DNA from 2 places in the Blautia sp. ZXY-1-B12 genome. Region 1 is predicted to be linked to the other one. Evidence: riboswitches for the same ligand, from Rfam matches in the RefSeq annotation. Region 1 holds a riboswitch; the other holds the start of a gene.
What was found. A riboswitch is a leader RNA that binds a small molecule or an ion and turns the genes downstream of it on or off. The one in region 1 is predicted to bind tetrahydrofolate.
Positions count from the first base shown of each region.

Region 2: linked by a shared signal. The riboswitch ahead of folE (GTP cyclohydrolase I FolE) and the one ahead of AC075L_RS15930 (folate family ECF transporter S component) in region 1 are both predicted to bind tetrahydrofolate.

Region 1 covers NZ_JBWJVP010000229.1:33,859-50,761, forward strand. Annotated here, with positions in the region: gene AC075L_RS15875 (ATP-binding protein) at 1-1,453, shown strand, start outside; gene atpC (ATP synthase F1 subunit epsilon) at 1,565-1,978, opposite strand; gene atpD (F0F1 ATP synthase subunit beta) at 1,991-3,388, opposite strand; gene atpG (ATP synthase F1 subunit gamma) at 3,394-4,284, opposite strand; gene atpA (F0F1 ATP synthase subunit alpha) at 4,293-5,792, opposite strand; gene atpH (ATP synthase F1 subunit delta) at 5,809-6,312, opposite strand; gene atpF (F0F1 ATP synthase subunit B) at 6,293-6,793, opposite strand; gene atpE (ATP synthase F0 subunit C) at 6,834-7,052, opposite strand; gene AC075L_RS15915 (F0F1 ATP synthase subunit A) at 7,315-7,977, opposite strand; gene AC075L_RS15920 (SGNH/GDSL hydrolase family protein) at 8,409-9,107, shown strand; gene AC075L_RS15925 (GNAT family N-acetyltransferase) at 9,208-9,984, shown strand; gene AC075L_RS15930 (folate family ECF transporter S component) at 10,314-10,874, opposite strand; THF riboswitch at 10,961-11,065, opposite strand; gene AC075L_RS15935 (hypothetical protein) at 11,603-12,781, shown strand; gene AC075L_RS15940 (amidohydrolase family protein) at 12,965-13,843, opposite strand; gene AC075L_RS15945 (alanyl-tRNA editing protein) at 13,997-15,148, opposite strand; gene AC075L_RS15950 (RNA polymerase sigma factor) at 15,622-15,975, shown strand; gene AC075L_RS15955 (RNA-guided endonuclease TnpB family protein) at 16,074-16,903, opposite strand, start outside.
Region 2 covers NZ_JBWJVP010000272.1:1,075-17,977, reverse strand. Annotated here, with positions in the region: gene AC075L_RS19290 (sensor histidine kinase) at 1-776, shown strand, start outside; gene AC075L_RS19285 (LytR/AlgR family response regulator transcription factor) at 846-1,562, shown strand; gene AC075L_RS19280 (hypothetical protein) at 1,655-1,840, opposite strand; gene AC075L_RS19275 (hypothetical protein) at 2,203-2,730, shown strand; gene ilvC (ketol-acid reductoisomerase) at 3,012-4,031, opposite strand; gene ilvN (acetolactate synthase small subunit) at 4,160-4,657, opposite strand; gene AC075L_RS19260 (tyrosine-protein phosphatase) at 4,818-5,870, opposite strand; gene AC075L_RS19255 (AEC family transporter) at 6,115-7,059, shown strand; gene AC075L_RS19250 (HAD family hydrolase) at 7,077-7,886, opposite strand; gene AC075L_RS19245 (M18 family aminopeptidase) at 7,940-9,208, opposite strand; gene AC075L_RS19240 (cupin domain-containing protein) at 9,341-9,667, opposite strand; gene folK (2-amino-4-hydroxy-6-hydroxymethyldihydropteridine diphosphokinase) at 9,804-10,655, opposite strand; gene folP (dihydropteroate synthase) at 10,713-11,522, opposite strand; gene AC075L_RS19225 (HD domain-containing protein) at 11,562-12,059, opposite strand; gene folE (GTP cyclohydrolase I FolE) at 12,056-12,613, opposite strand; THF riboswitch at 12,749-12,845, opposite strand; gene AC075L_RS19215 (ATP-binding protein) at 12,911-13,894, opposite strand; gene AC075L_RS19210 (DUF4869 domain-containing protein) at 13,900-14,358, opposite strand; gene AC075L_RS19205 (hypothetical protein) at 14,596-15,009, opposite strand; gene AC075L_RS19200 (Y-family DNA polymerase) at 15,024-16,553, opposite strand; gene AC075L_RS19195 (YaiI/YqxD family protein) at 16,590-16,903, opposite strand, start outside.

The DNA.
Region 1 (16,903 bases):
AGTAAAAAAAGCAAATGGCGGCCTTCCTTCTTCTTTATGGGAGACTTACTCTGCTTTTGCAAATTGTTATGGCGGCGTAATTATTCTGGGAGTTGCCGAAAACAAAGATGGAACCTGGAGAACTACAGGTTTAAAAAGTACAGACAGGGACAAGCTGTTAAAACATTTCTGGGATACAATCAATAATCGAAAAAAGGTCAACGTAAATCTTCTATCTGATCAGGATGTAGAGATATATGAGAAGGATGAAGATACTATCATCGTGATTTATGTTCCTATGGCAAACAGAGAACAAAAACCTGTGTATATTAATGATGATATATTTGGCGGAACATTTCGAAGAAATCACGAAGGAGACTATCATTGTACCAAACTTCAGGTGAAAGCCATGCTCCGCGACCAGACAGACAACACTATGGATATGGATGTACTGGATGATGTTCCAATAAGCGACCTAAATTATGAAACCATTCAGGGATATCGCAACAGACATCGAGCCCTTAAACCTGCACATCCATTTGGCCGTTTAAATGATTCTGAATATTTACGCAGCATAGGAGCTGCTGCCATTTCCAATATTGATAAATGCCTTCATCCAACAGCTGCAGGAATGCTAATGTTTGGAGATGAATATAACATTGTACGACATTTCCCTGAATATTTTTTAGATTATCGTGAAATTCTGGATCCAACTATACGCTGGACCGATCGCTTACAGTCAAGTTCCGGTGAATGGTCCGGTAATATATGTGATTTTTACTTCCGAGTATATAATAAACTTGTTAAAGATATCAAGGTACCTTTTAAAACAATCGATGGAAACCGTATTGATGATACTCCCGTACATGAAGCATTGAGGGAAGCCCTCGCAAACTGTTTGATAAATGCAGACTTTTATGGTGTTCGAGGCATTGTAGTCCGAAAAGAAGCTGACAGAATAGTATTTGAAAATCCAGGATATTCCAGAACAGGAAAACAACAAATGAAAAAAGGGGGAATTTCTGATCCTCGCAACAAAGTACTCATGAAAATGTTTAATCTGATCAATATCGGCGAGCGTGCCGGCAGCGGAGTACCCAACATTTTTAACACATGGGAGGATCAAGGCTGGGTTGAACCAGTTATAGAAGAACAATTTGATCCAGACAGAACTCTTCTGATTCTTAGCTTCGATAAAAAACAAGCGATAAAAACAAGCGATAAAAAACAAGCGATAAAAACAAGCGATAAAAAACAAGCGAATAAATCCTGTCATAAAAAACAAAACAAAAAAACTTTGGAAAATATAGAAAAAATCAGAGAGTATTTATCTAAAAACAATATCTCAAAAACCAGTGATATTGCTGAATATATTGGATTAAGTCTTCCGCGAACCCGGGCTATTTTAAAAGAAATACCTGATGTATCTCCAATTGGAAATAATTCAAACAGAAAATGGACTCTGCAAAAATAATTTTCACCAGCTAAGAAACAAGTCAGAACATGGTACAAAGCAATAAAAGCATCTACGGAAAGCCTTCATCAGACCATCCAAAGATGCTTTTTATTGATATATTTTGTTTCTTTAAATTTCTTTATGACTCGTAACCCTCAGTCGTGCCATAGCTCTGGACAGAGCCAGCTGATTCATATGATACTCCTGAATACTCTGCTTCTGTCTCATCTGCTCTTCTGCTCTCTCTTTCGCTTCCTGTGCCCTGCGGATATCAATCTCCTCAGGACTCTCTGCCGTCAGACAGAACAGCTTCACACGGTTATTGATCATCTCCACAAACCCACTGCTCACAGCCAGAACATGCTTTGTGCCATCAGCTTCCTCGAAACGCATTTCTCCCGGAATGATAGCAGCAACAATATTCTCATGCTGTGCCAGAAAGGCCTGCTCACCGTCAACAGCCGGGATTGTCAGGGTTTTGGCACGTCCTGCAAACGCCAGCTTATTACTGGCATAAATCTCAAGACCAAATGTATCTGCCATAAAATCCGCTCCTTATTCCTGACCCATCTCAGTCTTTGCTTTCTCGATGACATCCTCAATTGTACCAACATTGAAGAAAGCGTTTTCCGGATACTGATCCATCTCACCATCAACGATTGCCTTGAATCCACGGATGGTTTCTTTCAGAGGAACATATTTACCCTTGATACCTGTGAAGTTCTCAGCTACATGGAAAGGCTGGGAAAGGAACTTCTGGATCTTTCTTGCACGGAATACAGTGCTCTTATCTTCTTCAGAAAGCTCTTCCATACCAAGAATAGCGATGATGTCCTGAAGTTCTTTATATTTCTGAAGGATTTCCTGTACTTTACGTGCTACTTCATAATGTTCTTCACCTACAACATCCGGCTCCAGGATACGGGAAGTAGATTCCAACGGGTCAACGGCCGGATAAATACCCTGCTCTACGATCTTTCTGGAAAGAACGGTTGTTGCATCCAGATGAGCAAATGTAGTTGCAGGAGCCGGGTCAGTCAGGTCATCGGCAGGTACATAGACAGCCTGTACAGATGTTACAGAACCATCCTTAGTAGAAGCGATACGTTCCTGAAGTTCACCCATCTCAGTAGCCAGTGTTGGCTGATAACCTACGGCTGAAGGCATACGTCCAAGAAGGGCGGAAACCTCGGAACCAGCCTGTACAAAACGGAAAATATTATCAATGAAAAGAAGCACATCTCTGTGTTCCTCATCTCTGAAGTACTCAGCCATTGTCAGTCCGGTTTCAGCAACACGCATACGGGATCCCGGTGGCTCGTTCATCTGTCCGAACACTAAGGCTGTTTTTTCAAGAACACCGGACTCTTTCATTTCTGACCATAAGTCGTTACCTTCACGGGAACGCTCTCCAACACCTGTGAAAATGGAATATCCTCCATGCTCTGTGGCAATGTTCTGGATCAGCTCCTGGATCAGGACTGTCTTACCAACACCGGCACCACCGAACAGACCGATCTTACCACCTTTTGCATATGGTGCAAGAAGGTCGATAACCTTAATACCTGTTTCCAGGATTTCTACAGCCGGTTTCTGATGTTCGAAATCCGGCGGATCTCTGTGGATGACCCATTTCTGTTCTCCCTCAAGGGAAGGACCGTCATCTACTGTATCACCAAGTACGTTAAATAAACGTCCCAGTGTCTTATCACCTACAGGAACCTTAATGCCGCTTCCTGTGGCGATGACTTCTCTGTCACGCTGTAAGCCTTCGCTTGCGCTCAGCATAATGCAGCGTACCATATTGTTTCCCAGATGATGGGAAACTTCCATTACACATCTTTTACCGTTGTTCTCTACCTCAAGGGCATCCTTGATCTCAGGAAGATTTCCATCTTCAAAAACAACGTCTACAACAGGTCCCATAACCTGTACAATTTTACCTTTGTTCATCGTCGTCACTTCCTTTTTTGTGCTTTTGCACCGCTGACAATCTCAGTGATTTCCTGTGTGATGGCAGCCTGACGCGCACGGTTATACTCAATGGATAACTCCCTGAGCATCTTCTTTGCACTGTCCGTAGAGGACTGCATTGCCATCATTCTGGCATTATTTTCACTGGCATACGCTTCTACAAGACATCCATAGATCAGACCGGTCAGGTAATTGGGGATCATGGTATTCAGAAGTACATCGGCTGATGGTGACAGCACAATTTCCTCCTGCGGCATGTCCGCAAGCATTGCCTGATTTGGCAGGAACTCTGCTTTCTTCAATGGAAGAAGCTGCATATTCACCGGCTCCATTGCAACTGCACTCTGCATCTCCGTATAGAAAATACGGACTTCGTCCAGTTCTCTGTCCAGGAACGCTCTGACAATCTCCTCTGAGATCAGACGCGCTCTGTGCATGGTCGGTTTCTGTACTGTATATGGAAAGTTCTCTGCGATATCCATATGTTTCTTCGTGAAATACTGACGGCCTACCATACCCAGTACATAAAGCTTGCAGTGCTCATGCTCTGCCATAAACTGTTCTGTCATTTTCTGGATATTATGGTTATAGGCACCTGCCATACCTTTATCACCGGTAACTACGATACAGCCAATCTTACGGTCTTCCTCTGCGATCTTATGACGGATACTGAAAAAAGGATGCTCTGTATCTGGCATATGACGCAGGATTCGGGAAATTGCTGCCTGCATATTATAATAATACGGTTCTGTATCGGACAGGATTCTTTTGGCCTTCTGCATCTTGGATGAAGAAATCATATACATGGCATTGGTGATCTTCATGGTGTCCTGAATGCTTTTCATTCGAGTCTGAATCTCTTTCGTACTGCCCATATCAACACCTACCTGCTCTTATCTGCAAATTCTTCTGCCACTTTCACGATCTTTTCTGCCAGTTCATCCGGAAGCTGTCTCTTCTCCTCGATCTCTCTTCCGATTTCCGGATAAGCACTGTCAAAGTAGTCCAGCATGTCTCTCTGATACTTCTTCATCTTCTTAGTTTCCACGTGCATCATTGCCTTGTGTGTTGCCGCACAAAGAGTGATGACCTGCTCATGAAGACTTAACGGACTTGAAAGCGGCTGTTTCAGAAGTTCCATAAGTCCGCTTCCGTATTTCAGCTGCTGAGTTGTAGCCTCGTCCAGATCAGAACTGAACTGTGTAAAGATTTCCATCTCACGATACTGAGCCAGATCGATACGGACACTTCCTGCTGCTTTCTTCATGGCTTTTGCCTGTGCAGCACCACCAACTCGGGATACGGAAAGACCTACGTTAACCGCCGGACGCATACCGGAGTTAAACAGATCACTCTCCAGGAAGATCTGACCATCTGTGATGGAAATAACGTTTGTAGGAATATAAGCGGAAAGGTCACCTGCCTGTGTCTCAATGATAGGAAGTGCAGTGATAGAACCACCGCCGGCCTTTTCATTCAGACGGCTGGAACGCTCCAGTAATCTGGAATGGAGATAGAATACATCTCCAGGATAAGCCTCACGTCCCGGTGAACGTTCCAGAAGCAATGACAGTGCACGATATGCAACTGCATGCTTGGATAAATCATCATAAACCATTAATACATCTTTTCCCTTATACATGAAGTACTCAGCAAGTGCAGTACCTGCATAAGGAACAATATACTGAAGCGGTGCACAGTCACTGGCTGTAGAGGAGAATACTGTTGTATAGTCCATAGCACCGTGTTTCTCCAGAGTAGATACAATCTTAGCTACTGTAGAAGCTTTCTGTCCGATTGCAACATAGATACAGATTACATCTTTGCCTTTCTGGTTCAGAATGGTATCCAGTGCAACAGAAGTCTTACCTGTCTGTCTGTCACCGATGATCAGCTCACGCTGGCCACGGCCGATCGGGAACATGGAGTCAATAGAAAGAATACCTGTTTCCAGAGGAACTGTTACAGATTTTCTGTCAATAATTCCAGGTGCCGGATTCTCTACCGGACGATACCCGTCTGCCTTGATCTCACCTTTACCATCGATCGGCGCTCCCAGAGCGTTTACGATCCTTCCGATAAAAGCGTCACCTACAGGCACACCTGCCTGCTTCTGGGTTCTTGCTACCTTTGTTCCTTCTTTGATCCCTGTATCTTTACCGAACAGGATACATCCGATGCTGTTTGCACGGATATCCTGAACCATACCTTTCAGACCATTCTCAAAGGTTACAACCTCGCCATACATAGCATGATCAATACCATGTACCGTGGCGATACCATCTCCGACGGAGATGACTGTTCCTACTTCCTGGTCCTTGCTGATTTCGTCATAATTCTTAATTTCTTCTTTCAGAATCGAAATGATTTCATCTGGATTCATTGCAGCCAACTTTTATTCACCTCCGTGTCAATTTCTGTCTTAAATTGTTATAACGTCCGCGGAGACTCCAGTCGAACTCTTTGTCTCCGGCAGAAAGAATGAAGCCTCCGATCAAAGATTTGTCTTCTCTGAGAGTAAGGATTACTTCCTTTGCTCCAAATTCCCTGCGAAGGAAATCTTCCATCTTCTCTTTCTGGGCTTCTTCCGGTTTTGTTACATATGTGAGAACAGCTTTCAGGATACCTTTCTGCTTGCGGCTATAATCACCGTATGCTTCCAGAATATCATAAATGCTGCTGATTTTCTGATATTTACAGGTCACCTTCAGGAAATTTTTCATCTCCTGTGGGAAAACCCTGTCAATTACATGTTCTTTTTCTTTTAAAGAAACCAGCGGATTCTCAAGAGCACCCTTTAACTGCGGGGTACTCCTGAAAATCTTTTCTGTCTCCAAAACAGCTTCTTCCGGGACAGAAAGCTCATATAATGCTTTTGCATAATTAATGCTTGTTTCCGTCATTGGAATCACCTGCCTCTTTTATAAACTGGTCATAAAGGGACAAATCCTGCTGACTGCTGTTTTTCTCTCCCATGATCTTTGAGGCTGCATCCAGCGCGATCTCTGCCACTCTGCTTTCCATAGCCTTCATAGCATTTTCCTGCTCTGTCCTGATATCTGCCTTTGCTTTGTCAAGCATTGCACCAGCCTGTGTGTTTGCATCTTTTACAATACGCTCAGCCTGTACTTTTGCCTCATCCTTTGCCTGGTTTACAATACGCATGGATTCGTCTTTCGCAGATTTCAGTGCATCTTCATATTTGCCTTTCAGTTCATATGCCTGTTCTTCTGTATCTTTGGCACTTGCGAACTGCTGGTCGATCATGTTTTTTCTCTGCTCCATCACATTGAGGATCGGACCAAATAAGAACTTTTTCATTAAAAGATAAAGAACAATCAGGTTAATAATTGTAAAGACCAGGTTGATGTTAATCTCGATCACCTGTCCCACCTGCCTTTCTTAGTTATTCTTTATCCATCAATTAGCCAAGCATGATAACGATCAGAAGACCGATAACGAAACCATAAATAGCTGTTGCCTCGGCAAGGGCACATCCTAAAAGAAGGGATTTGCTGATCTTGCTTTCTGCTTCTGGCTGTCTTGCGATTGCTTCTACTGCTTTGGATGTTGCCATACCAATACCGATACCAGCGCCAATACCTGTTAAAACTGCGATTCCTGCTCCAATAGCTACTAACATAACTTTTTCCTCCTGTTGTTTAACTGAAATAAACTAAATATTACAAATCTTTCTTCACAATATGCTATCCTGTCGATATTCCGATGAGATCATTTGATGTCTGTGCAACAGATGTCTGTACCAACGGTTGTTTATGACCGTTATGACCCACCGAATATCCGGACAGCATTTAAGTGCTGTTCATAACTGCTGTCTTATCCCTTATGTCCCGCGTCTCAGGTCTTATATAGGTGTCATATTCCTGTATGAACAGTAATCTTTTTTATTCAATAGCTTCTTTGATAAATAAAGAAGTTAAGAATACAAATACATACGCCTGAATGAATCCGTCAAAGAAATCAAAATACAGGCTGAATGGAATAGGAAGAACTGCCGGGCATATAAACTCAAGAAGTTTCATAACCACATAGCTTCCTAACACATTACCAAAAAGTCGCATACAAAGTGATGTCGGTCGAATAACGACCTCCAGAATATTAATCGGCAGCATAATCGGTGCCGGCTCTGCGAAGCTTTTAAGAAAGCCTTTCAGACCTTTCTTATGGAATCCTGCATACTCGATCAGAAAAATACTTGTGATCGCAAGACCGATCGTACAGTTTAAATCCTTTGTAGGCGGTACAAATCCAAACACACCGAAAATGTTTGCAATTCCAATGTAAATGACAACTGTCATCAGATAGGGAATATACATTTTTCCCTCTTCTCCAAGGATATCCTTAAAGAAGTTATGAAGAAAACTGACACCGGTTTCCAGCAAAAGCTGCTTCTTACCGGGGTTTTCCACACTCAGGTTTCTTACGAGCACCAATGACAAAATTAAAAGCACTGCCATGATCACCCATGTCACTGCTACTGACTCTGCAACTGGTATTCCTCCAAACACCGGTATGGTAAAAACTGTCTTACATTGAAGTTCTTCCATTAACGTGTCTGCTAAATTACCCGTTTCTTTTCCCTCCTTTTTCTATTTAAATCTCCGGAAGATATTCTGGCTTTTTATGCTGTCTGCCTCAGATGCCTCAGCCAGGATTCCTAAACTTATGTCTGTAAAATATTTCATAAGCTTTCCATCGATTCAAGATTTTGAGATTATTATATTAAAATCCGTTAAAAAGTCAACAATTATTTTGACTATTTCTGGCAAAAATAGATTTTCTTTTTGTGCATTTCATCCAGACATTTTGATTGAAAAATAGATTTTCATAATTTTTTTAATGCATTTTCACGAAAAAAAGGCAATTTTCATTGACCGAACTGTAAGCAGATGATATTATTTTATATGGTTTTTATATAAATTTTATATCTCTGCACTTACCAATCCTTATATTGGTAATACCAAACAGGAGGTTTTTTATGCAAATCATTTGTCTGGGAGACAGCATTACGGACTGTAATCATTTATTTGAAGATTTTCCTCTGGGAAATGGGTATGTACAGATACTCTCAGAAATGTTCCGTAATCAGACTCCTTCTTTCTCCATATCCGGAGATACTATCGGACGCTCATCAAGCGCTGTACAGTTAACAGATAAATCAACAGGTGCCATACATTTCAGGAACTGTGGCATAGATGGCTTCACTGTGACAAGAGTCCTTGAAAATATCCGCCAACACCGTATTTCTTTGCATCACTCTCCTGTTGTAACTCTGCTGATCGGCATCAATGATATCGGTCTGATAATGAACACAGACCGGATGGATTCTCAGAAAGAACAGATGATAAGAGAGTTTGCCACTCATTACAATGAATTATTGGATCTGCTCACTGCAGATGCCAGGCAGGTAATCCTTATGGAACCCTTTATCTTTCCACATCCGGAAGAATATGAGACATGGATTCCCTATGTCCATACCATGTCTGATATTATCCGACAGCTCTCTGTCAGATTCAGACTTCCATTTCTGCCTCTGCATAACTATTTTAATAAGGAAGCAACTCAATCGGGATTTGATGCCATAACAACGGACGGGATTCATCTTACTTTGTATGGGCATAAGCTTCTGGCCGAGAAACTGTTCCCTCTCCTTCAAAGCATTGATAACAATCCCTGAACAGATAAACTATTGCGCATTTTCCCGGAACTTTGTATAATAAATCACTGTCCTCGCTCATATCTGCGGACTTATTATGGAAAGGAGTCTTCCTTATATTATGGAAACTACAATTAAACAGATTGAAGATATGTCTCTGAATGCCTGGCCATCTCACAAGATGGAATTATACGACGGCTGGATCCTGAGATTTTCTTATTTTTATACACACAGAACCAACAGCGTAGAACAGTTCGGCAATTCCACCCTCACCTGGCGGGAAAAAATCCCATATTGTGAAAGCGTATATAAGCGTCTGGGAACCCCCGCTGTATTTAAGATCAGTCCTCTTGTCTCTCCTGACTTTGATTATGTTCTGGAAAACCGTGGATATGCTATCCAGCATACCACCAATGTCATGGCAATGAGCATGAACGCCGCACGGCTGGATGCTCCATATCCTGATGTAACCTTCTGTGACAATATTCCCTCCGAATGGATTGAAAGTCTGTTCCGTTTAAAAAACACCACCAATCCCATCCACCGGAAGGTTGTTCCATCTATGTATCAGGCAATCCTCAAGGAAACCATCTGTGCTTCCATCCGCATGGACAACCAGATCATCGCAACCGGACTTGGTATTCTGGACAGAGATTATATCGGCATCTATGCCATCCATGTCAAAGAAGAATACCGCAAACATGGCTATGCCCGTCAGATCTGCACCGGACTTCTGAAAGAAGGAATGAAAAAAGGTGCACAGAATGCATATCTTCAGGTTGTAGAAGGAAATGACAATGCCCGCGCTCTTTATAAATCGCTGGGGTTTCATCAGCTATACACCTACTGGTTCCGCGTGCAGCCGGATGAAAACGGAAATTTCCCGCCTGAGAAATAAAAAAGAACTATCTGTAAAGCATTTTCATTTTCTGCTTTTACAGATAGTTCTTAATTTTTATAGATTTTAACTTTTCTTTTTCGGGGAATCAGTTGATTCATTTAACATAGTTCGCGCCAACTATGTTGTATATCATTTTAATATTCAAGTCTTATTCTGTATTTTATCTCTGACTTAATTATGTTACTGTTCACTCCGTTCACAGTAACGTAGCCAAAATTCATTCCAGATTGCCTGCGGCAATGGAATTTTGGCTTGTATGTCTCGGGATTTTGGCATATTCATGCCAAAACACCTCGCGGAATAGTGGTGTGTGAACAGTAACTCAATTATACTGTTTTGTTTTTCAGCACTGCAGGTGATGTATTACCTACCACCATTGCTGTCAGCGGACTGAAATACAGCAGACATGTTAATACACAGTAAATCGGGATCATAATTACAAACTGTACCAGTCTTCCGGGCATGATCGCATAGAAGTTATATCCAAGCATGATCACAAGTCCTGCTGTTGTAAGAACCAAAGAGCTGAGAACTGCAGTTACCACGATAGATACGCAGATACCAACTGTCTTTCCTGTTTTCTTTCTGTTTGCAAATAATGGTTTTGCAAGGGCAGGAAGCACACCCCAGAGGATTGCTGCAACTGTGATAAACGGATTTACAGCATAGCCTTTCATAAAGCACCCGATAATATCTGCACATAATCCACAGACACCGCCTGCCACCGGTCCCAGCCACAGACCTGCAAGGATTGTACATACACTTCCCACAGAAATACGGTACGCACCAAGATCAATGACCAGAACTCGTGTGAGTACCAGATGCATGGCGATCAGAAGAGCCATGAACACCAATGTTTTTACGTTCCAATATTGTTTTTTCTGCATAATAAAAACACCTCCATAATGTGTTTAAAAAATAGAGTAGTTACATAAATAATAATCCCTCCACATTATGAGATGCTCTCATATGTAGCAACGGGTGCGGAAATTATATCGTAAGCAGCACGCTTTCTGCTTTTCGTTTCACGGCGACTCCCCAGCCTGTGAACACTTGACGCATAAAATCCTACTTCGCTATTATTTATTTATCGAAATTATAACACAATCCATAGAAATTGCAATATATTTTCCGTTATTATTTTCACAAATTTGAATGCTGTTTTTTGTTCATTCTATACGAATGGTCTGCTTTTTTTACTTGAGAATATTGCTGCAAACACTCGTAAGTCTATGAATAAAACAGCCGCATATACTAATACTATAACATTATGCAGCAGTCCGGCATCTTCAGAAATGAGAAATTACATGAATACAGATATCCCGCCTCGGTCTGCTATAATCATGGAGGTAAAAAATGTCAGAAATATGTAAAAATAACTGCCAAAATCCTTATAATATATGTTATGATAATTACCTGAATACCAACGCCTGTACGGAATGTACCGGCCTGATATGCACTCCTGCCAAAGACAATGACGAATGGGAAAGCTACCGGAAAATTTTTGATTTTATCCCCGAACCGCCGGAAAGCAATATCCCTCCCTGTAAATAATTATTGCATACGGCAGGAATCATGTTCAAACGAATGATTTATCGGAGGTCCTGTCTGTATTATGAAAAAACTGCTTGCTGCATGTGTCTGTGCCGGCCTTAGCTTTTCTTTTGCCGGATGCAGCCCTGAAACCATACTGGAACAATTCACATCCACCGGAGACACATCCGTCCGGGAACTTACTTCTTCATCTGACACCACAACTGAAACCGAAACAAAAGACCGTATCTATATGGATGAACTTTCCGGTACCCTGCAGGATTTTTCAGGAAGCCAGCTTATTCTGAACACGGACAGTGCCTCCTATGTATTTAATGTTTCCAATGCCACCCTGGAATGTAAAGGCGGCATGATCACCGGCGATGAAATCAGTATCATTTACGAAGGTCAGCTTTCCGGTACTGACACAGGCAGTGTACATGTTCTGAAGGTTGTAGATGAATTTCATAAAAAAAATAAGCTGAAAAAGCGCACTGCGCATGGGCAGGTCATTTCCCTGACTTCCAATACCATCACAATAAAATCAAAGAAAGGAAAAACAGCCACCTATCCGATCACAGGAACAAAACAATATTATCAGAATGGAATCAAAGCCGGTGACTGGGTTTACCTTACATTCAAGGGAAAATTCCCGGATACCTCCAATGATTCTTCCGTATCCTTAAATGCCAGTCACCTGAAAGTACTGAGTATTTCTGATCTGAAAGATCTGGAAATACCGGATCCTACCCCAACTCCGGATCCAAAACTCACACAGACACCGGAGCAGATAGAAAATAAAGAAAAACAGCTGCTGGCAACTGTACAGGGAGTAAATCTGAATATCCTCCGGATTCTTCCTGCCGGAAGTGACACCTCCTTTAATCTGGATATGTCAGCAATTCCCGCTTACTTCAAGGGAGGAATTGCCCCGGGATCTCATGTTAATGTTACTTATATCGGAGATCTGGAAACAACATCCCTGGAAGAAGTCCGTATTATTGCTGTGACAGGTGAGGATCCTGATACCATTAATGACAAACATATTTCCTTTACAGTAACCGGCACGATCATTGGAAGTACTGCCAACACCATCACTGTACAGACAGATGACGGTGCCATAGATACCTTCCGTACAGAAAACGCGCAGGATCTCACTGCAGGCGGCATGGAATACGGCGACTATGTGTGTGTTACCTTCCATCCATCCAAATCAAAATCTTCTAATATTTATACAGCAATTAAGGTACAGGATGCGTAAATTGTTACTGTTCACTCCGTTCTCAGCAACACGCTTCGCGATGCAGGAAATATGAACCTCCTTGTGCAATGCCCAAGGAGTATCGTTTGCTTCACAAACTTAATTTATGCTAATCGCATAAATTCGCGCGGTATGTCTCGGGTTTTCTGTGACCTTCGCTCACACAAAACACCTCGCGGGATATCACCAGTGAACAGTAACCGTAAATTTCTTCTTGATTTCCGCTTCACCTTCCGCAAGCCAGCGGTATGCAGTATCCTGATTTCCCAGGATTTCTGCAAAGGACTGAACTTCATCCCGGATTCCTTTTCCATGAAGAACTCTGTAAGCTCCCGCATCACTTCCGGGGGCTGTTTTTATTCCCAGCCGGAATGCTTTTCTGATATTCTCTTCTGCGGATTCTATGATCGGTTTCAGAGTCTCATCATCATAACGCCCGTCTCCCAGAAGATTTCTCACTGTAACCAGAGTCGGAACCCAGACTGTATCGCTCTCTGCCAGCATGGCAAGGCTTTCTTCATTCATATAGTTTCCATGCTCCAGACTGTCCACTCCGGCAGCCACCGCTGCCTGTACTCCGTAATCTCCGTTGGTATGGGACATGACAGCCATACCTTCCTCATGTGCAATATGTACCATTTCCTTTACCTCTGACCCATCCAGAGGTGTTCCGGTAATCGCTCCATGTTCATTAAAATCCAGAATCCCGGTAGTCATGATCTTAATAAAATCTGCCCCTGCCTGTTTCGCCTCCAAAACACGCTTATGAAATTCCACCATTGTGGCAAAACCATTTCCCACAATAGAACCATAATGCCCTTCTTTGTGAATGGCAAATATCGGAGTTCTGTAATCTATTCCATACTCTGGTGCAAGCTCTTTCGCTCTCGCAGAAACACCCAGCGCATCACCGCCATCACGTACAAAAACAATTCCCCGTTCCTGGTATGCTTTCAGATGCTCTCTTATTATCTTGTCGTCCGGTCCATTTTTATGCACCTCAACTGCATGGCGGTAATTCACACCATCCATAATAATATGCGCATGACATTCTCCAAACATTTCCCGTTTCTCTTCCTCTTCCCTGCTGCTTTCTTAATTCAAAACATAGAGTCAGACGGATAAACTCATCCGCTTCGCTATGCAACTCTATGCTCAATAACCACTCCGCAGTTTTACTTAATCTTTTATCTATAATCTTTTATCTACAATTTTTTATTTTTCAAAAAAATTTCGGATTTCGTCTTCTGTTGCCTGCACAGACCCCTGGACAAAGAATGGCTTTCCGCCGCCTCTTCCGTTTAATGCAGCATTCATTTCCTTTGTATACTGCCGTAAATCTCCGTCAATCTCGCCCATGGCATACTTATAGCTTCCATCTTCATTTCTGGAAAATACTGCACAGCAGCCCTCACAGGTATTCATCACTGCATCCGCAAGTTTACGTACAGAATCTGCTTCCAGACCTTCTTTAAAGATCAGGACACTTCCTGCACCTTCCCATTTCTTAGCCTCTGCCCTAAACATCTCTTCTTCCATACGGGCAACCTGGCCTTTCATACGGAAATTCTCATCCTGAAGACGCTGTACTGCATCTGCTGTTCTGTCCATCTTTGCAGAAAGCTTCATGGAAATCTGATGATTCTGCTCATTCACCATATTCAGATAATCCAGAACACGTTTACCGCAGATCATCTCCATACGGATACCATCATGGAATTTCACTACAGAGAGAAGCTTCACCATTCCAATCTCACCTGTATGTGTCACATGGGTTCCACAGCAGGCGCATACGTCTACTCCCGGAAACGTCACGATACGAACCTGTCCTGTCAATTCTTTCTTACTTCTGTAATCAATAGTCTTCAGTTCCTCAGCATCAGGATAAGTGATTACAACTTCCCTATCCTCCCACACTCTCTCATTCACTTCCCGCTCAATTTCTGCAAGCTGCGAGTCATCCAGCATACCATTCAAATCTACAGTGATCACATCGCTTCCCATATGGAAACCTACATTATCATAACCATACTTCTCATGGATAATACCGCTGACCATATGCTCACCGGAATGCTGCTGCATCAGGTCAAAACGGCGCGCCCAGTCAATCTTTCCCTCAACCTTCGCACCCACTTCCAGAGCCTTATCAGTATAATGAAGTAATTCTCCATCTTTCTCATGAACCTCTGTCACCTTTGCATCCCCCAGTGTTCCCACATCACTTGGCTGACCGCCGCCCTCCGGATAAAAAGCACTCTCATCCACAATGACCGCATAACCTTTCTTTTGCTCTCTGCACTCTACTACGGTTGCGGTGAATTCTTTTTTATATACATCTTCATAGTATAAACGTCTTGTTTCTGTCATGATCTGTCTCTCCTTGTTAATCTGTCATATTGCCCCGCATTATCTTCTATAATAAATATAAATGCCATATTTTATTTCATTGCAATCAAGTATAGACCAAATCAAAAGGCTTCGCAAGACCGTCACTCAGAGATATTTTCTATAAAAAATCCGTTAATCAAAACAGCCAATAACCAGCGCAGAAAAATAGTTTGTTTTGTGTGCATTTGCAGGATACTTAGATATTCTTAGCTGGCAAAAATCTGCGTTATGAGAAAAATGACACACTGTCTGAGCCGCCATGCGGCGAGTTTGTGGCATTTTTCTCATGCTTTTAGCAGATTTTTGGCAGCTTAGAATATCTTAGTGTCCGAAACCGCACACAAAACAAACTATTTTTCTGCGCGTCCCTTTTTTCTCAAAATTTCCAATATCTGAATCCATTCCCCCACCTCCTGCGTTATAATTAAATGAACAGGGAAAAGGAGACAGTAATGATCACAGAAAAGCAATATCTGGAATATCTGATTAAGCAATACCAGAACTTAATATATTCGATCTGCCTGAAATCTGTCGGTAATCCATTTGATGCCGAAGATCTCACTCAGGAAGTCTTTCTGTCTGCCTATAAGAACCTTTCCCGCTTTGATGGTAATTATGAGAAAGCCTGGTTAAGTAAGATCGCTGTCCGAAAGTGTCTGGATTATCTGAAAGCAGCCGGGCGGCGAAGTATTCCAACAGAAGACACCTACTTTTCCCAGATTCCGGACAGGCAATCCTCTCCCGAAGATGAATATGTCAACTACCCATCACCTAAAGGTAATGGGCTTGTAACTGCCCAGTCGTAGTAACGGCTTACGCCTCCGACCTTTTATCCCCAATAGGCATTGCTGCCTAAAGTGGCGTTACATCATTGGGTGGTTGACAGCACCCTTTGTAGCAGAGTTTACTCTGTTACAACTGTATTAGGTACTTGGCTATCAGCAAGATAGTTTATTCCCATACGATACAGATTCATAGCTCCAATACGGTCATCATTAGACGTATAACCGCAGTTTTTGCAAGTAAACAAATGTATTTTCTTATTACGATTAGACTTTTCAGTATGTCCACAAGCAGGACAGCATTGACTGGTATAACGAGGATCCACCTTTATTACAGAAGATTGATTCTGCTTCGCTTTGTAAATCAGCTTCTGCTCAAGGTCATAAAAAGACCATGATACAGAAACATAGCGGTTTTTTGTTTTGACACGTTCTGTAACATTGCGAATACCAGTCAAATCTTCTAATACAAAGAGAGTATGCTTTGGATTACCGGTGGCGAGTGCCTTCGATACCTGATGGTTAATATCCTGCATCCAACGGTTTTCTCGCTGACCGATAGCTTTTAGTCTTCGCCTTGAGGATGGCGTATGTCGCATTTGAAGTTCTTTACGAAGCCTGGAATAATTAGCCCGTTTCTGTTTAATAGCTTTACCACTAACAAATCCAGACTTATGTTTACTGTCATAAGTTGCAATAACAAAGTTAATACCTCTGTCAATACCTACAACATTACAAATATCAGAAATATTACTTTCTTCAACCTCATAGGTAACTGGTATATGCAGATAGTATTTACCATGTTTATTTACAAGTTTGGCAGTACCAAACTTGTAAATAGAATGGTTAAAATACTTAGACATACCCTCAGCAAAATAAGGAAGTTTCACACGACCATTAAGCGTATTAACGGAAAAGCAGTTTTGAGTTAAAGAATAATCTCTGTTCCAAA
Region 2 (16,903 bases), on a different contig from region 1:
TTTTTGATTATGCTTCCACCAAGTTTTCAACTTTACTTTATTCCGGAAATAAAGCAGTTGTTGAGTTCATGGGATTTGCATTCTGCATTGCCTACCTGGTATTTCTCATCATCTACTTTCAGGAATATGAGAATAAACAGGAGATAACGCAATACAGCAATCTTCGTGAAATGCAGCTTCAATCCATGCAAAACGAAATTGAACAGGTAAAGATCAGCAGCCAGAGACTGGCGATCCTGCGGCATGATATGCGCCACCATCTGAGTATTATTCTGACCCAGCTGCAAAACGGACATCCGGATAAAGCACAGGAATACATCCATGAAATTAATTCTGCATATGACGATACGATCATCGCCGCCTATTCCGGAAATGAAATGCTGAACTCTGTGCTTTCCATTTATCATTCCCGTTTCACAGACAGAGGATTGTCTCTTATATGCAATGTTTCTACAGGAAAAGAACTTCCATGCTCCGATCTGTCCCTCTGTACAATCCTGTCCAATGCGCTGGAAAACTCCATGCATGCACTGGAGCAGCTGGAATCACCTTCAAAATGGGCCCGGCTTACTCTTTCACAGAAAAAGAATCACATTCTGTTCCAACTGGAAAATCCCGTAGAAAAAATTCCGGCATTTGTAGATGGAGTTCCGGTTTCTACCAGAAACGGGCATGGAATCGGTGTCAGGAGTATTATTTATTATGTGGAACAATTGCATGGACAGTGTCATTTTTCTATCGTGGACCATTGCTTTGTCCTGCGAATTATCATCTGACACAGGATTTCCACTGCCGGATACAATACATAACATTTATTCACTCACAGAAAGGTTTTGATAAAAATTATGAATATTGCAATTTGTGATGATGAAATACTCTTTACCCGGGAATTAAGTTCACTTCTGACTCACTGGGCGGAAAAAAATGATTTTTCACTTACCCTGTATCCATATTCCAACGGTGATGATCTGTTAACAGCTCTCCGGACAATTCCGGTAGATCTGATTTTTCTCGACATCATCATGCCATTATTAAACGGCATAGATACAGCAAGAGAAATACGCAGCATGGGACTGACTGTTCCTGTGATTTTTCTGACTTCTTCCAGAGAATTTGCCCTGGATTCCTATGATGTAAAAGCTTTTCATTATCTTTTAAAACCAGTAAATACTCTGAAACTTTTTTCTGTTATGGATGATTTTTTTAAAACTTATCATGTTCCGGCTGAAACTTTCGTCGCACATACTGCAGACGGATTCTGCTCAATTACGCTCAATGATGTAGATTATCTGGAAGCTCAGAATAAACAGGTTCTGGTCTGCCTTTCAAATGGAACTACTTTAAAAATCCGCGAATTATTTGTAAAGTGTGAAGGGGTCTTTACTCCGGAAAAAGGATTCTTTAAATGTCACCGAAGCTATATTGTAAACCTGTCCCACATAAAACAGTTCACAAGAACTATGGTCACTACCGGCATTTCCTCTGTCCCTATTTCCAGAAATAACTATTCTGCATTCAAAGATGCCTATTTTTCATATATGTTTGATTCCAACTCCGGTTAATCCGATAATTACAGCATTTGCGGGTTACTATCCCCTCCGTTCTCAGCAATACATTTCGCAGTTCACTGCTTTTCGTACACCCTCACATATTCTTATCGTTCCATTTCATGTGCCTGTTTGTAGATTTCACAGGCAGCATAATTCACACATCTGTCATGTGCACAATCCATAAATGTGAGGGTTCTTTTATCTCCTTCCATCGTATATTCGCAGCAGACAGTCTGCCCTCCATTACATGTTCTGCAAAATCCCGAAATAAACTCTTCTTCTATCTCCATTTTATCCTCCTCAATTTTCCTTATGTCTCATTATCGTTCCGAGAAACAAAAATACAGGCAACAATATATTCGTTACTGTTCACAAATATTTTTATTTATTCGTCCGTTTTTTGTTGCATTTTACAACAAACAGATTTATAATCAGTATAACATAGAAATGTGCGGAAACACTATAACAAACATAAAATAATCGTAACTGTTCAGTACCTTCACAGTTACGAGTCAAAATCCATTAAAAATCGCCTTCGGCGATGGGATTTTGACTTGTATGTCTCGGGATTTTGGCATGTTCATGCCAAAACACCTCGCGGGATAGTAGACTGCTGAATAGTTACAAATAATCAAAAAAGAGGGAAAATGTCATGAACAGAGAACTTTATGATGAGGCAATACGCTCCAATATCCTGTCACGCAAACTAATCGAACAGTTGATGGAAAGTATGAATTACAGTAGTATCTCTTTTATCAACTGGACTGTAGAGGTACTAAAGATTATTAAAACACGTCTGGAACGCGGAGATAAAATCACAGACGAAGTATCCGGAATTACTTATGATATAAAATCTTTCCGAAATTTTGTAAGCACCAATTTTTCTTCCTATATTACAAGTCAGGTCTTTGATGCTCCTGATAAGGCAGAGAAAGTATATTTTTCTCTGGAAGCCACCGAAGACGGACATGCCTACAATATGGTTATGGCAAATTCATCAAAGGACAAAACATATAAGTGGATTTCCAGTCTCAGCGAACGCTTTTCATTAGTGGAGATGATCGCTACCGGAATTGTATATCTTAAAGATAACAGGACAGATACATATCAGCCATTTATTTCCGGAAATGGTAAGTACTGCAGATATGACGTAGAAAAAGGGCAGATTATCGAATTATAAAACGTTGAGATTGATTTGCATCTTATTATATTATGCATAATCTTAAGAATTGCATAATACAGAACAAACAACCATCATTGAGTCAGTACATACAAGAAAGAATCCTGCTTGCAGGATTCTCCGCCTGCGGCGGGTCGCTTCAGCGACATAATTCCTCTCCGTCGCAGTGCGATCCTGCCCGGAGGGCTTTTTTATGTTATAGGAACATTACAGAGTAATTTCCTATAACATAAAAAATCCCCTGCCATTCAGCAGGGGATTTTAATTTAATCATATTCAGATTAGTTGTTGATAAGTTTGTCTTCGCCATTCCAGCTGTAAAGTTTACGGATTTCTTCGCCAACTTTCTCAGACTGATGCTCAGAAGCTTTCTTTCTCATAGCTTTGAAGTGAACCTGTGCACCTGCATCAGACATATCAAGTAAGAAGTCTTTTGCAAATGTACCATCCTGGATATCAGAAAGAATTTTCTTCATAGCTTTCTTTGTATCTTCTGTGATGATCTTAGGTCCTGTGATGTAATCACCATATTCAGCAGTGTTGGAGATAGAATATCTCATTCCTGCGAATCCTGACTGATAAATCAGGTCTACGATCAGCTTCATTTCATGAATACATTCAAAGTATGCATTTCTTGGATCATAACCAGCTTCAACAAGTGTTTCGAAACCAGCCTGCATAAGTGCGCAAACACCACCGCAAAGTACAGCCTGCTCACCAAAGAGGTCTGTCTCTGTCTCTACACGGAATGTAGTTTCAAGAAGACCAGCTCTTGCTCCGCCGATTCCAAGACCATATGCCAGTGCAAGATCCTGAGCTTTTCCTGTGTAATCCTGCTCTACAGCGATAAGACAAGGTGTTCCTTTTCCAGCCTGATACTCACTTCTTACTGTATGACCAGGTGCTTTAGGAGCGATCATTGTAACGTCAACATTCTTTGGTGGTTTGATGCATCCGAAATGGATATTGAAACCATGAGCAAACATTAACATGTTGCCTTCTTCAAGGTTTGGCTCGATGGATTCTTTGTAAAGTTTAGCCTGTAATTCATCATTGATAAGAATCATGATGATATCTGCCTGTTTAGCTGCTTCAGCTGCTGTATATACCTTAAAGCCCTGCTCTTCAGCTCTCTTCCAGGATTTGCTGCCTTCATAAAGACCGATAATGACATCACATCCGGAATCCTTTAAGTTCAGAGCATGTGCATGTCCCTGGCTTCCGTATCCAATAATTGCAATTTTTTTACCATCCAGTAAGCTTAAATTACAATCTTCCTGATAAAAAATCTTGTTAGCCATTTTATTTTCCTCCTGCTAATCGTAAAAAAATTTATCGTTAAGGGATGCTCCCCTAGCAAACTATAATATGTACTGTTTCTGAGATATTTTTCAATTTCCTGCGTTCCGAAAAGCCTTCCTGTCTTTCATCAGAAATAGGTTACATCCTGCGAACCTCTTGATAAACCGGTCATTCCTGTACGTGCAAGTTCGAGAATCTCGTAATCACCCATCAGCTCAAGAAATGCTTCCAATTTATTATGGTTGCCTGTCATCTCCAATATCATGGAATCCACACTTACGTCTGCAACTTTCGCATGGAAAACATCCGCTATGGAAATGAGTCCCTGTCTCTGCTCCGGTTTCGCAGCCACCTTGATCATCATTAATTCATGGCATACGCTGTTGTCCGGCTCCAGGATCTTAATATCTCTTACATCTACAAGCTTGGCAAGCTGATTCGTGATCTGCTCCAGAATCAGTTCATCCCCGCTGCACACAACGGTAATTCTGGAAAAACGCTCGTCCGCTGTTACACCTCCGGTAATGCTGTCGATGTTATAGCCTCTGCGGCTGAATAATCCAGATACTCTGGTTGTTACACCTGCAGTATTATCTACTAACAGGGATAATACTCTCTTCTGCATGTCCCACCTGCTTTCAACGTGTACATTTTCACCACGTTAATATAATAAATAGCTCGTATGGTTACCATTATATCAATAATCGTGATTTTGTCAATAAATTTTTCGCACAAAAACAAATGTCTTTCTGTGACAGCTTTTGTAAAAACATCGAATTAACTGCCTATATCAGATATTTATTTCTGAACTCTTCGATCATTTTCGGTTTCAGATAAAATACGGTCTGGAAAAACCTTTCCATAGAACCATAAGTCTTTTTCACTGTTTCAAAAACAGCAGCCAGATACTCCTCTTTTACATTATATATAATCGGAAGCTTCTCGGTCATTTTCTCATCTGCCTCCGGCCAGGTCTGTACAAGTCTCTGCATATATACCAGTTTGGGCTCCATATAACGGTTTGTGCGCAGATAGTCTTCATATATCACATCTTCCTCCACCCCCAGCAGACTGAGCAGAAAAGCAGTCCCGATCCCTGTACGGTCCTTTCCAGTTCCGCAATGCCACAAAACAGCACCTTTTTCCTGCCTGAAAAGAATATCGATAAACTTCGCATACTGTTTCAACACCAACTGATCCATGCATAAATTCCTGTACTGTCTGATCATATATTCTTCCATATCATCCGGGAGTCCTGCAAGCATTTTCACAAACTGTTCTCTGTTGCTGATAACCTGCACATCCTCATCCACAACCGGTACATGGTAGTATTCTACTTCTGCTATAATAGTATCCGGTTTACATTTTCTCTCTTCTGCCGAACGCAGGTCGATCACCGTCTTCAGATTGTATTCTTCTCTGAGTCTGTTCTTATCGCTCTCTGAAATATGATAAAGTTCCCCGCTTCTCAGAAGCCTCCTCGGCAGGATGTGTCTGTCATCAGCTGTAACGATCGCACCCAGATCTCTGGTATTCGGCAGACTATGAAGAGATATCCTGCCGCCCTTCGGGAAACCTGTTGCCATATCCGGGTTTAATATCTTAAGAATGCGGATACACTCATGAATCTCTTTTTCTGTCATATCGAACTTGTATCTCTTCTTACGTCTGGTAACAATTACAAGATAATTTACACTCAGCTGTCTGTCATCACCTTCATCTGCTCCCTCTTTTCGCATATATGCCCATACAATGTCTTTACATGGAAGATTGTTTATCATCATATGTCTGGTAAAAACCAGAAATCCATCTTCTATCCTTATCTTTCCATACTTCATGATCCACCACTCCACTGTCTGCAATTTTATTACTGTTCACTCTGCTCTTAGAGCGTGTCTGAAAAATCATTCCCACAATCTGCAAGGCATACTGAACAGCAACCATTTTTTTCAGAATAACACAGAAATAGGAATTTGACAATTCCTGTCAAACGTTTATAATCATGGTGTTATTGTGATATAGCAATCACCTTATGAACCGTACTTTTTGTACAGAAATTATTTTTTGAAAGGATTTATGAAAATGGAGAATCTTATTTTCTGTCTTAATGCTACAATCCCGATTTTTCTCACCCTGATGCTCGGGCTCTTTTTTCGGAAGATCGGACTCTTTGATGACACCTTTGTCAGCCGTCTGAATAAGTTCGTATTTAATGCAGCTCTGCCTGCGCTTTTGTTTCTGGATATTGCAAAGTCAGATTTCTACAGTGTATGGAATACGAAATTTGTATTGTTCTGCTTCTTTGTCACACTGATCAGTATCGGAATTTCCACAGGACTTTCCTATCTGCTGAAACCGCGAAATATCCAGGGCGAATTTATCCAGGCTTCTTACCGGAGCAGCGCTGCGATCCTTGGAATTGCAATTATCCAGAATCTTTACGGAAACGCAGGAATGGCACCACTTATGATCATCGGAAGTGTGCCGCTTTATAATGTGATGGCAGTTATAACACTGTCACTGTTCGCTCCCGGCGGCGGTAAACTTGATACCGCAAAACTTATCCGAACCCTGAAAGGAATCGCCACGAACCCTATTATCCTTGGTATCCTGACAGGTATGGTATGGTCGCTGCTTCATCTGCCAATGCCAACAATTCTGAATACTGCCGTAGATAATCTCGGAAAAACAGCGACTCCTCTTGGGCTGATGGCCATGGGTGGCGCACTGAAATTCGGCAAGGCATTCGCAAGGCCGAAACCACTGATCGCATGTAGCTTTCTGAAGCTTGTGGGATATGAAGCTGTATTTCTTCCACTGGCTGTGCTTCTGGGATTTTCCCATGATATGCTGGTTGCGATCATTATCATGCTTGGTTCTGCCACTACTGTAAGCTGTTATATCATGGCCAAAAACATGGATTATGACGGCGATTTTACTTCCGGTGTGGTTATGACTACCACTCTGTTAAGCTCCTTTACCATGACAATCTGGCTTTATATATGCAAAAGCCTGGGACTGATCTGAGCCCAGGCTTTTTATGTTTATATTAGCTTCAGATATTCCAGTCCGTTTCTGATTCCATAATGGAACATATCCTGTGTAATATGATCAGCCAGAGCTTTTATTTTCTCTGAACCATTTCCCATGGCAACCTTCACGGCCGCATATTCAAACATGGCGAGATCATTATTGCTGTCTCCAAACACGATCGTATCCTCCCATGGAATATCAAAGAGTCTGCACACTGCCGAGATCCCCACTGCCTTGTTAAAGCCCTTTGGGACAAGTTCAATGGTGGTTCCCGCAATCCCTGAACCACTCTCATGACGGATAATGTCATAATACTCACTCAGTTCCCTACAGGCAGCTTCTGCATCACAGCCTTTTATCATTTTGGCACTGATCTTATTAATGCGCATACAATCTTCATTTCCCCTGATGGGACGCCATTTAGATCCTAAAGATTCTGTGATCAGATCCGTATACCAGTTCACATCTGTATTATATTCATCCTTATCATAATACATGAAATCTGCACCTTCCATAACCGGGACCAGACCATATCTGCGCAGGATTTCCACTGATTTTTTTGCAACTTCCGGGGGCATCTCTTTATTAAAAAGACGTTCTCCATCCTTTTCAATGGTAGCCCCGCAGGCACTGATCATACCGGTAAACGGAAGCTCTTCCAGATACCGGGAAACAAAGGCCCTGCTCCTGCCTGTGCAAAGCCATGCGTCATGACCGTTTTCTCTTAATTTCTTCAATGCCTCCTTTGTGCTCTGGGGTACACCCTTTTCCATATCGCAGAGTGTTCCGTCTGCATCAAAAAACACTGCTTTTCTGTTCACTTTCTTATCTCCTGATTTTTATATTTACGTTTATCTGCCAGTGTACCTGCAAACTATGCAAAAAACACTGTCGCTGCCTTAACCAGGCTCTCTGTATCTTTCGCACCTGTTGTTTCATATACAGAATGCATGGCAAGCTGTGCCAGACCGATATCCACTGTTTTCACAGGAACCTGGGTATTGGAAATATTTCCCAGCGTGGATCCGCCTGCCATATCCGAACGGTTCACAAAGGTCTGGTACGGCACCTTTGCCCTGTCACAGATATCCTTGAAAATTGCAGCGGACACTCCGTCTGTACAATATTTCTGGTTTGCATTGTACTTGATCACGATTCCCTCATTCAGCACCGGACGGTTTACCGGATCTGTCTTATCCGTATAGTTTGGATGGAGAGCATGAGCATTATCTGCAGAAATCATAAAACTGTCTGCAAGTGCCATATAATATTCCTCCTGGGTACGTCCCAGTCCCATATTGATCCGCATCAGAGTATCCTTCAGGAAAGCAGAAGCAGCGCCCTGTCTTGTACTGCTTCCCACTTCTTCATTATCCAGCACACAATGTACAGAAATGCTTTCTTCACGATTTCCCTGCAGGAATCCCTCCATAGAAGAGAATGCACACTGCAGATCATCCAGTCTGGGTGCAGAAACAAATTCCTCATTTACTCCCCACAGAGTACCCGGAGTTCTGTCATAAAGAAACAGATCATGTCCCAGAATATCTTCTGTCTTTACTTCTGCGGCCTCAGCCACAGTTTCCATAAATCTGCCCTTTCCTTCCTTATCGCTGAAAAGAGGCAGCATATCCTTCTGCACATTATATTTATATCCGTCATTTACTTCCCTGTTCATATGAATGGCAAGATTAGGAATAACCAGCAGATCTCTGTCCACAGCCACCATCTTCTCTCTGATTTTTCCATCCTGACGGACGATCAGCCTTCCTGCCACTGACAGAGGTCTGTCAAACCATGGAGACAGAATCATTCCACCGTAACGCTCCACATTCAGTTTGATATAAGCATTCTCCACCTCTATCTCAGGATTCTCCTTAATCTTAAGGGAAGGGGAATCACTGTGGCTTGCCATAATATGAAACTTCCACACAGGCTTCTGCGGAATGGAAAAAGCTATGATCGCAGAATGATTTCTGGTCACATAATAATTTCCGCCTTTTTTAAGCTTCCAGTGATCCTCCTCTTTCAATTCTTCAAAGCCTTCTTTGTCAAGCCTTTTGGTCATCTCCGTCACTGCCTGAAATGCAGTAGGGCTTTTCTCTATGAATTTCAGTAACTTCTTTGCTGTTTTTCTGTACATAGTTTGATTCTCCATTTGAATGATTATGAAATGATACCTGGTTTATACTATTTTTTATTATAATCAGTCTGTCCTGGTAATAAAAACAGCAGTCATTATTTCCATAAGAAATATGTGCTGCTGTTTTTTATATCAGTCTTTAATGATCAGAGCCATAAAAACCAGATCTGTATTTCCTGTATTTGCAAGTGCATGTCCATGATTGTCCGGTGTGAATGTAATATCTCCTGCTTTTACCGGACGATAGGTACCGTTGTCATTGTATTCGCCCTGTCCCTGTAAAATATAGTAGGTTTCACTTTCTCCATGATGTTCATGATATCCCAGTGAACATCCCGGCTCCAGGGTTACCTGTGCATACAGTCCACATTTACCATTCAACTGTTCTGCATCAAGGATTTCTTTGATGATTACGTGACCATTTCCACCTGCCATGTGTTCTTCGCGTCTGATTTTCATAATTTTTTGCCCTCCTGTAGATGTTTTCTCTTTTATAGAATTTCCATTGAATATATCATAGCACTGTTTGTAAAAAATGGCAAAGTAAATATCAATGGAACATTCAACAAAATATCGTTACTGGTTACTGTTCACTTTATTTTGCAGTATTTTCAGATTTGTTCAGAAGGCTGTCCAGAAGCTGCGAAATGGTCTGATTTAACACAGGATGTCGCAGATACGGAGCAATCTGATTCATTGGTACAAGAACGAAATCGCGGTTGTGCAGATCAATATGAGGAATATGAAGATCTGGCATATCAATAATTTCCTGATCATAAAACAGGATATCCAGATCCAGTGTCCTTGGTCCCCAGTGGATGATACGTTCCCTGTTTGCCGCCTGTTCTAACTGATGCAGTCTCACAAGCAATTCTCCAGGAGTAAGAAGTGTCCGCATTTTCAGAACTCCATTTAAAAATTCATCCTGATCAGTAACTCCGTAAGGTTCTGTAATAAGATAATCGGAAATTGCCTCTATACGGCATCCTTTTGTCTCTGCCAGACCACGGATCCCATTGTCTATATACATCTTTTTATCACCCATATTAGAGCCAAAAGCAATGTAAGCAGTATGCCATTTCCGTGTAATTTCCACAGATACGGTTTTCAAAGGAAGACCAACCGGTGCCCAGGGCTTTTCAATCTTCAGAGTAATTTTTTCAAGTCCGGAAAGAGAGCAAAGAAGCATTTCTGCAAGATTCTCTGCAAGAGATTCCAGAAGTTTATAAGTATGTTTTCTGGTGAAATCAGTGATCATATGGCTGACTTCGCCATAGTTTATGGAAGCAGACAACTCATCGGTTAATCCCGCCAGACGTGTTCTGGTAAAAAGCGTGGCAGAAATAACAAATTTCTGTCCCAGAACATTTTCCTCGGGATATACACCATGGTTTGCAAAAACCTCCAGCTCTTTAATTTCTATTTTGTCTAATCTGGTCTCATCCATAACAGCAAATCCTTTCTGTATGTTATTTATATTTACCATCTGTTTTGTGCCAGTAATTTATCTGCGTCCCAGGATTGCTTCTGTCATCTGGATCACACGCTTGTTTTCTTTAACATCGTGGACACGGACAAAAGAGCATCCCTTCATTACGCCAATTACACTGGTAGCCAAAGTCCCCTCCACGCGCTGATCTACAGGAAGATCCAGTGCCAGTCCGATCATGGATTTGCGGGATGTACCAAGGAGAACCGGAAATCCCAGATTCTGAAAAAGCTCCAGGTGATTCATTGCTTCCAGATTCATTTCAAATGTTTTTCCAAAACCAATTCCCGGATCAAGCATGATTTTTTCATCTTTAATGCCAGCCTGTCTTGCAAGATTGACACATTCCTGTGTTTCGGCGAGCATATCAATGAGAAAGTTTTGATATTCTGTATTAGATTTGTTGTGCATCAGGCAACAGGCCACATCATATTTTGCGATCACAGCTGCCATTTTCGGATCATATTTTAATCCCCAGATATCGTTAACCAGGTCAGCTCCTGCCTGGATAGAGCTTTCAGCAACACTGCTCTTAAAAGTATCTACAGAAACAGGAATGTCAAAATGTTTTTTGACCGCTTCAATAACAGGAAGAACTCTCAGTGCTTCCTCGTCAGCACTGACAGGAGTATGACCGGGACGTGTAGATTCGCCTCCGATATCAATAATATCTGCACCATCAGCAATCATTGCCTCTGTATGTTTCAAAGCTTCATCCATATGATTCCATTTGCCGCCGTCAGAAAAGGAATCAGGGGTAACATTCAAAATTCCCATTATGTAAGTATGATTCTTAGTATCAAAAAAACGGTTTCCAATTTTCATGAGCAGAACCCATCCTTTCTTTTGTGCTTATGAAGAAGATCAGTATTCAATTTTCATATTTTTTTTATCATCAGACCAATAGCATTCGGAAGCAGCGGAACATAAAAAACAATTTCTGGACTGCTTATCCGCTTTATAAAGAAGTGCTGCCAGCGTACTGCAGGAATCTCCTTTTCGGTGATGTCCAATGGAAGACAGAATCAGTTCTTTTTCCTGTTCTGTAAAGTGCAGATCTGTCAGAATTTCCCGTGCGATTTCTACTCCTGCAATATCATGGGGAATGTTGTACTGATATTGCTGTGCACGTCCTATATCATGAAGAAGTGCTGCTGCATAGATAAGCTCTTTGGGCAACTCCAGATGTTCCTCCAGTGCATAAATGTACATCAACCGTGCAACATCCAGAAAATGTTCAGGGGTATGACGGCAGAAGATCCGTTCACTTTCAAGTTCCTGTATTTTTTTATAATGTTCCTGATAAACCGGGTGCCTCCAGATCCGATTGACACGATCCATATCTGAAAAATTGTTATTCATCCTTTTACCATAGAAAGGAACATTTTCTGCAGTTCCTTATCTTCTGTAAACGCACCACGGGTTACAGTAGTGATTGTTTTGCTTCCTGGTTTTTTTATTCCGCGCATGGTCATACAGGTATGTTCCGCTTCCAGCATTACCATAATTCCTTTTGGATCCAGAGTACGCTCCAAAGCATCTGCAATCTGAACAGTAAGCCGTTCCTGGATCTGTGGCCTTCTGGAATAAACCTCTACTGTACGTGCCAGTTTGCTTAAACCGGTAACTTTGCCGTTGGGGATGTATGCAAGATGAGCTTTTCCATAAAAAGGCATCAGATGATGCTCACACATGGAGTAAAAGGTGATGTCTTTTTCCAGCACGATTTCATTATTTTCTACAGGAAACTGCTTTAACAGATGCTGATCCGCTTCATGACCAAGACCTCCGTAAATTTCTTCACACATGCGGGCAATCCTGTCAGGAGTATCAATCAGACCTTCCCGTGTGATATCTTCACCGATACCTTCCAGAAGCAGACGGACTGCCTGCTCAATTTTCACTTTGTCAACCATTAAAAAATAACCTCCTTTGTATTTTTGAAATGGAGATTATCCTTTTGACCAAATTAAAAAGGATATCTCCAATTGTGATAGAATGTATGTCGAAAACATTCCCTAACACAATATGAGATATCCTCTTATATTGTTTGCAACGGGTGCGGATAATATACCGTAAGACGCACTTTTCGTTTCAGTGACAACTCCCCATTCACCGAACACTTGACGCATAAAATCCTATTTTGCATATCATTCATTTCGGTATTCAGTATACCATGTAATACGATAATAGAAAAGGGTTTTTCTGACTTTTCAGAATGATTTTTCCCAGTCTACCAATTTCATGATTGTTTTTACCGCATTCACTATTCTTGGAGCAAAGTACGCCTTTGTAAGCCTTTTCTTCGAATATGCCCATATAAAATTCTTACTGGTACTTTCTATCAATAAATCTGTAAAATATCGTTCCCAACTGATATACTCTTTACTGTCTATATATTCTTCCGGATTCTGAAGTATTGTTTCTACTTTTACTTCCGGTATTTCCTTTGTTGAAAGTAACAACCACTCAAAAGATTCTGGTGCATAGAGTACAATGTTTCCCTGTGTTTTAATGCATTCACTGATATCTTTCATCTCTGAACCAAATGCAGCTCCATCTACAATGACCAAAATTGTACCCTCTTCATTCGGTCTCTGTTCCAACTGTCTGATGATATTTGACTTCCCACCAGCAGAAAAACAGTTCACACCCTTCTGTCTGGACATTTCTTTAAAAAATTCAAATCCAGAATTGGAATCCTCTGTTATTACAAGTTTCGGATTGATATTCTTTTCCTCTGATATTTCACCGTACAAATGATAAATCTCATTATATTTCTGTTTCGCATCATGAAATTTTCCAGATTTGCGAAATCCATATATTTCACTTACACTATATGGCAATGCCGGAAGCTTTTCTCTTGTGGCCAGTACAAAGTAATTATCAGATCCCTGCACAAGCTGTGCAAACTTCTTTGAAACGAGGAAGCGATTTCCTTCATCAATAAAAATAATGCTTCCTGTTGTTTCTTCTATCTTTCTTTCCCAATCCTCACTATCAATCACTTTACAGGGGCAGTCACAGGAAAGAAATACACCGCTGTCCGCACCATATCTTCCATAATCATGTATAAGATCAATTAAAACAGTCTTACCTGATCCACTGTCACCAGTAATAATTGTAATATTCCTATGAATTACAAAATCATATTTCACTTTTCTGGATTCTACAATGATTCTATGTGAACCTTTCATAATCACTACTCCTGTTTCATTTCATTTAAATACTTATTTGCTATAGGAACAAGTTCCTTCATTGAATGGACCGTTTCTCCTCCATTTTGGACTTTTATCTCAAATTTTGTGTCTTTTCCAAAACTCATCATATGTCTGAGATTAATGGTAACATCTTTAATCCTGCCTATTTCCAATATCCATTTTGCACAGTTATCGCCACAGGTCGAGGCATTGAAAATCCGATCCGGTTCATTTAAAATCAGCAACAACGTTTTCACTCCTCCTGACAGTCTTTCAGGAGGAATCTGTCCCAACACCGGACTGTTAATGCATTCACCACTCAATACTTCTGAATCATCAATATCTTTAATCATCTTTTTCGCCAGTTCTGCATCAAGCCATTCTGGTTCATAACTGTTTTTAAAATAAACATTTGTATTATAAATACTGTTTTTCACATCTCCATAAATAATGTTCAACATTTATAAGAGCCTCCTCTCAAAATACAATTCTTCTTATAACATGGTTTCGTTCCGCCAAAGAATCCCGGTCTGATTTCTCCAACCTTGTGTCCTCTACTGCCAGAACTATAGCAATCCTCTAAAATAATGCATCTTAATCCAGCCCATCAGAGTGTGAAATCCTGCGTCAATATAGCAGAAACTTAATTTTCGCTGTACTAGTGAAACATTCTATATTCTTTGTATCTGTTTTCGCATTTACCACTCTTCACATTTAATATCACTTATCCGTTCGATTGGAATGACCGTTTGATCCGTCATAATTATGGTATGCTCGTATTCGTCTACCTTTTTTACAATACCGGAGCACATAACATAGGATCCACCGGCTTTTTTTGCATCGGGAATAAAATAAGTTATCGATACATTCTGTTCTATACCGATATTATTTCTGATTATGTTGATTTTTTCGTTCAGCTGAGCAATCACTTCCTCACTCAATTCCAATCTTTCATCAGTTAATCTTGCCGTTTCTTTTATCGCAGCATCATGTCCAGTCAAGGCTGCAAAAGGAGCAAACTGCGCTGCCCGATCCCGAAAAGGCATTTGCGGATGATTCTTAGAGACCGGATGCGGTAAATTAATGATATCGTCATAAGAATTATTTTTCATCCCTTCCAACTCCTTTACGCCTTATGTCCGCCAATCTGTTCATTTCTGTCCCGGGCGGTTGCACCTTCCTGAAGATTCATCCCCTTCAGCATAGCATTTTTTCCAAATTTCTTTTTAATACTGAGCATTGCTTCCTGCATACGTTTTTCGCGATCCAGCGCAGCCTCTTCCTCTTCCTGCTTTTTCCTTTGCGCCTCATAATCCGTAAAAAGATCCAACTGCTCATACACTTTTTCTTTCTTTACAGAATTTTCATCCACAAGCCTGTTCGCTGTGATATTAATTCTTCTGATAAGCAGGTTTCTGTCAACAATACCGTCATATAGTTCTATTACTGCATCCGTTATCATTTTTGTTGAGGAAGTCTGCCGTTTCAGATTGGTCGTTCCATGTGCGTGTTTCGGAATTCTTCTTCCATAACGGTCGATCGTAACCTCACCATGATATTTCTTTTTCCTGTCGGTATTATTCAAATTCTCAATATCATAACCAACTGTCAATACAATCTGATCCGTCACAAGCTTCTTATCCACCAAATCCAAAACCATCTGGTCCGTCATCTCTTTGACGACTAATTTTGCTTTTTCAAAGTCATAAGGACAATGAAGTACCTGTCCGGAACAAACACTGTTCGTTTCCGGTTTGTAAGCCTTGACCATTTTCATGGTACAGGGCTCATATCCCCAGGCATGATCGATCAGCAGCTCTGCATTAACGCCAAACAGTTTATATAGCAGATCTTCGTTATATAATTCATTCTCTTTTCCGATGGAACATCTGGCAATATCACCCATCGTATAGAGGCCATATTCTTCCAACTTCTTTGCATATCCCTTTCCGACTCTCCAGAAATCAGTAAGAGGTCTGTGGCTCCAGAGTTTCCTTCGGTATGACATTTCATCCAGTTCTGCAATTCGTACACCATCTTTATCTGCTTTAATGTGCTTCGCCACGATATCCATCGCAATCTTACACAGATACATATTCGTTCCAATTCCGGCAGTTGCCGTTATACCTGTCGTTTTCAGCACATCCTGTATCATGGTCATTGCAAGTTCCCTTGCTGTCATATTATAGGTATGCAGATAATCCGTTACATCCATAAATACTTCGTCGATCGAATAAGGGAAAATATCTTCCGGCGCAATATATTTCAGATAAATGCTGTAAATTCTGGTGCTGTATTCCAGATAGAGAGCCATCCGGGGAGGAGCAACAATATAATCAATCTCCAGTGCAGGATTGATATTTAATTCTGTACTGTCATCAGAAGAACCAATAAATGTTCTGTTCGGTACTTTCCACCTGCGGGCACTATTGGCTTCTTTTACTTTTTGAACAACCTCAAATAAACGAGCCCTTCCGGGTATCCCATAACACTTTAAAGCTGGAGATACCGCAAGACAAATCGTTTTTTCTGTTCTGCTTTTATCCGCAACCACAAGATTGGTCGTCAAAGGATCTCTATTTCGTTCTTTACATTCCACAGACGCATAGAATGACTTAAGATCAATTGCAATATAGGTTCTTTCCTTTTCCGTCATTCTGCACCTCCCAATTCTCCTGTGTTCCGTTTGTGATTATTTCTCCTTATCCATTGCCATATGTATCATTTTCTCGAAGGATTCTCTGAAATGCTCATCATCCTCCGATATTCGTTTTCTTGGTCCTTTTAAATGATTCTTTCCGAATGCTCTTCGTGCCTTCTTATTCAGATGCCGTTCCATAAGCATCTGGTCAATATTCTCATTGGTATACCATTTCCCAGACTGATGAATCGCATAAGCACCTTTTCCTAATACCATTGCCGCCACTCCATAATCCTGTGATACAATAATATCGCCTTTATGACAAATACTGATCAGTTTATAATCCACTGCATCTGCACCGGCTC